2 regions of the Streptomyces sp. NPDC020958 genome follow, and region 1 is predicted to be linked to the other one. Evidence: predicted binding sites of a transcription regulator. Region 1 holds the regulator's gene; the other holds the start of a gene.

Region 1 (2,198 bases):
AGCCGCGGCGGGGCCAGGACATCGAGTCCGAGGTCACGCTCAGTTTCACGGAGGCCATCGAGGGCGCCACGGTCCCGCTGCGGATGTCCTCGCAGGCCCCCTGCAAGGCCTGTTCGGGCACCGGCGACGCGAACGGCACCCCCCGGGTGTGCCCGACCTGCGTCGGCACCGGACAGGTGGCGCGGGGATCCGGCGGCGGCTTCTCGCTCACCGACCCCTGCCCGGACTGCAAGGGCCGCGGCCTGATCGCGGAGAACCCCTGCCCCGACTGCAAGGGCAGCGGACGCGCCAAGTCGTCCCGGACCATGCAGGTCCGCATCCCCGCCGGGGTGACCGACGGCCAGCGCATCCGGCTGCGCGGCAAGGGCGCGCCGGGCGAGCGCGGCGGCCCGGCCGGCGACCTCTACGTCGTGGTGCACGTCGACACCCACCCGGTGTTCGGCCGCAAGGAGGACAACCTGACGGTGACCGTCCCGGTGACCTTCACCGAGGCGGCCCTCGGCGGCGAGGTCAGGGTCCCGACCCTGGGCGGACCGCCGGTCACCCTGAAGCTGCCCCCGGGCACGCCCAACGGCCGCACCATGCGCGCCCGTGGCAAGGGCGCGGTCCGCAAGGACGGCACCCGCGGCGACCTCCTGGTCACCGTCGAGGTGAGTGTCCCCAAGGACCTGTCGGGGAAGGCTCGTGACGCGCTGGAGGCGTATCGCGAGGCGACCGCGGGCGAGGACCCGCGGGCCGAGCTGTTCGAGGCCGCGAAGGGAGCATGACGAGATGGACGGCCGTCGACGCAGTGACAGTTTTCGGGGACCTTACGAACTGACCGAGGAGACCCCGGTCTACGTCATCTCGGTGGCGGCCCAGCTCTCCGGGCTGCACCCGCAGACGCTGCGCCAGTACGACCGCCTCGGCCTGGTCTCCCCGGACCGCACGGCCGGGCGGGGCCGCCGCTACTCGGCCCGCGACATCGAACTGCTCCGCCAGGTGCAGGCGTTGTCGCAGGACGAGGGCATCAACCTGGCCGGCATCAAACGCATCATCGAACTGGAGAACCAGGTCGTCGCGCTCCAGCAGCGCGTCGCCGAACTCCAGGCGGCGGTGGACGGCGCGGCGGCCGCGATGCAGCAGCGGGAAGCGGCGGTGCACGCCTCGTACCGCCGTGACCTGGTGCCGTACCAGGAGGTGCAGCAGACCAGCGCGCTGGTGGTGTGGCGCCCGAAGAAGGCCAAGGACTGACCGCGACGCGCGTACGAAGGGGCCCGGAGGTGGTTGCACCTCCGGGCCCCTTCGTCTGTCCTGATCTTTGCCTGCCCATGAACTCCCCTGGATGGAGGAGGCGTAGAGAGCGCCTGGAGGCGGTTCCGCATCGTCTTCACAGGGTCAGCGGAGCGTGGTGTTGCGCACTCGTTAAGTAGTTTCGCTTGACGTCAGGTGTGGCGTACGCGTTGGCTTTTCAGACATCTGGGTCCCTCAAGTGACCCTGTGTCCGGAACGCACCTGAAGTGAGCCCCCGTATGCGTCGTATAGCCATGTTCGTGGCCGCGTCCACGATGACCCTCTCGCTCGCCGGTTGCGGCGTGCTCAACGCGACGGGATCGTCCAGCACCGCGACGCCGACCAAGGGCAACGACATCACGGTGGGCGTGCTGATGCCGGACAAGATCAACACCCGGTACACCAACTTCGACTACCCGATCATGAAGTCGAAGATCGCCGAGCTCACGAACAACCAGGGCAAGGTCGACTACGAGAACGCCGCGTCCTCCGCCTCCGCGCAGGCGAAGCAGATGCAGAAGATGATCGACGACAAGGTCGACGTGATCATCCTGGACTCGGTCGACTCGCACGCCATCGCCGGCACGGTGAAGAAGGCCAAGGACGCCGGTATCCCGGTCATCGCCTACGACCGTCTCGCCGAGGGTCCCATCGACGCCTACGTCTCCTTCGACAACGAGCTCGTCGGCGAGGTGCAGGCCCGGACCCTCCTGGAGGGCCTCGGCTCGAACGTCGACACCTCCGACAAGGTCGTCATGATCAACGGCTCGCTGACCGACCCCAACGCCAAGCAGTTCAAGACGGGCGCCGTGTCCGAGCTGACCGGCAAGGTGACGATCGCGGACTCGTACGACACCAAGGACTGGGACCCGGTGATCGCCCAGCAGGAGGTCACCAAGGCGATCGACGCGATCGGCAAGGACAAC
Region 2 (2,198 bases), on a different contig from region 1:
ATGACCAACTGGGGCCACCTGCTGGCGCTGGCCATCGGCACGGCACTGTGGCCGACGGTACGGCGCTGGCAGCGGGAGGGAACGAGCACCGGCCCCGCCACCGTCACCGTCCCGGTCTGAGGCGCGGCGGACCGCCGCGAGGTTCCTGGCCGGCTCCGTCCCCCGTCGCGCACGACGCCGGGCGCCGCGCGCTGCCGGTCCGTCGGCGGTTTCGGGGCTTTCCCCGGTGCGTGTCGCGGTCGTGCGGCGGCGTCGTGGATGCCCGCGCCGTTCCCCCGCCCCCGACGGGGCGCTTCAGCGGGCCGGAGTCCAGATGTAGGGGGTCGTTGTCGTCACGGCTCTGAAGCCCAGGCGTGCCAGGATCGGGGCGCTGTCCGGTGACGCCTCCACCAGGACGTAGGCCGTCCCTCTGGCCGTCGCCCGGGCCGCCCGCAGGGACACCAGGGCGCGGTAGACGCCCTTGCCGCGCCAGGGGGCCAGCGTCGAGCCGCCCTGCAGCATGGCGAAGTCCGTGTCCGGCCGGAAGGTGACCCAGGCCGCCGAGACGATCTCCCCGGCCACCTCGGCGACGTAGATCTCGGTGCCGTCCGGGTCCGCCGCCAGCAGGCCCCTCAGATGGTCGGCGACCCAGGCCAGGTCCTGGTCCCACACCTGCGTCTCCAGGGCGGCGACCCGGTCCAGGTCCGCGTCGTCGGTGACCGGGCGGAGCGTCACCCCGGCGGGCGGCGCGGAGGACGCCTCGGCCGGTTCCCCGACCGGCGCGATCACCACCGTCTCCGTGGGCTCGGGCACGAAGCCCGCCGCCCGCAGCCGGTCCGTGAGATCGGCCGGGGTGTCGTAGCCGTACACCTTCCACTCCACCGACTCCCCGCGCGCCGCGAAGAAGTCCCGCTGCCGGACGATCAGCGCGTCCAGCTCGGGGCCGGGCAGTGCGCCCCAGTCGCGGGGGCCGGTCACGAAGCCCCGGGGCCGGCCCACCACCCGGAGCACCGGGCCGTCGTGTGCGTACGTGATGCCCGGCGCCGGGGTGGGCCGGACGGCGCGCATCTGGCTGTCGTAGGCGGTGAGCAGGGCCGCCGTGCTGTCGGTGTCCGTCACCGGCCGACCGTACGGGGAATGCACCCGTGCCGATCAACCGTTTTTCCGGCCGTGCGACCGGCTCCGGCCGGGTCAGCACGTGATCGCCCAGAGCGAACATATGCACGGGAACATTTCCGGGTGCCCGAGCATTGAGTCTCCATAGCTCAAGTTCACTGCCGAAGGGGAGATCATGGCTTCGACGTCCGCATCACTCACCCTCCCTGTGCTGCCGCTCGACGGCGAAGTCGTGCTGCCCGGGATGGTGGTCCCGCTGGACCTCAAGGACCCCGACGTCCGTGCCGCCGTGGAAGCGGCGCAGGCCGCCGCCCGTACCGAACCCGGCAAGCCCAGGGTGCTGCTGGTGCCGCGGATCGACGGCTCCTACCCGGGCACGGGTGTGCTCGGCACCGTGGAGCAGGTCGGCCGGCTCGCCGACGGTGACCCGGGCGCGCTGATCCGCGGCCGCCACCGGGTCCGCATCGGCGCCGGCACCACCGGCCCGGGTGCCGCCCTGTGGGTGGAGGGCACCCGCGTCGACGAGAACGTCCCGGACCCGGTGCCCGGTCATGTCACCGAACTGGTCAAGGAGTACAAGGCCCTCGCCACCGCCTGGCTGCGCAAGCGCGGCGCCTGGCAGGTCGTGGACCGGGTGCAGGCCATCGACGACGTCTCCGCGCTCGCCGACAACTCCGGTTACTCGCCCTTCCTGACCACCGAGCAGAAGATCGAACTCCTGGAGACGGTCGACGCCGTCGCCCGGCTCAAGCTCGCCACCCAGCAGCTGCGCGACCACCTGGCCGAGCAGGACGTGGCCGAGACCATCGCCAAGGACGTCCAGGAGGGCGTCGACAAGCAGCAGCGCGAGTTCCTGCTCCGCCGTCAGCTGGAGGCCGTCCGCAAGGAACTGCGCGAGCTGAACGGCGACTCCGCCAAGGAGGGCGAGGAGTCCGACGACTACCGCGCCCGCGTGGAGGCCGCCGACCTGCCGGAGAAGGTCCGCGAGGCCGCCCTCAAGGAGGTCGACAAGCTGGAGCGGTCCAGCGACCAGTCCCCCGAGGGGTCGTGGATCCGCACCTGGCTGGACACCGTCCTCGAACTGCCGTGGAACGAAAGGACCG

The links. The regulator HspR, encoded in region 1, represses chaperone genes until heat shock. The targets are predictions, from matches to a motif close to TTGAGNNNNNNNNNCTCAA.
Region 2: the regulator HspR is predicted to act here: its motif matches at 1,230-1,248, upstream of lon (endopeptidase La).

The regions. Positions count from the first base shown of each region.
Region 1 is NZ_JBVHFU010000015.1:13,383-15,580, forward strand. It holds gene dnaJ (molecular chaperone DnaJ) at 1-767, shown strand, start outside; gene ACZ3KP_RS32675 (heat shock protein transcriptional repressor HspR) at 772-1,233, shown strand; gene ACZ3KP_RS32680 (sugar ABC transporter substrate-binding protein) at 1,512-2,198, shown strand, end outside.
Region 2 is NZ_JBVHFU010000002.1:520,321-522,518, reverse strand. It holds gene ACZ3KP_RS08150 (rhomboid-like protein) at 1-120, shown strand, start outside; gene ACZ3KP_RS08145 (GNAT family N-acetyltransferase) at 295-1,098, opposite strand; gene lon (endopeptidase La) at 1,271-2,198, shown strand, end outside.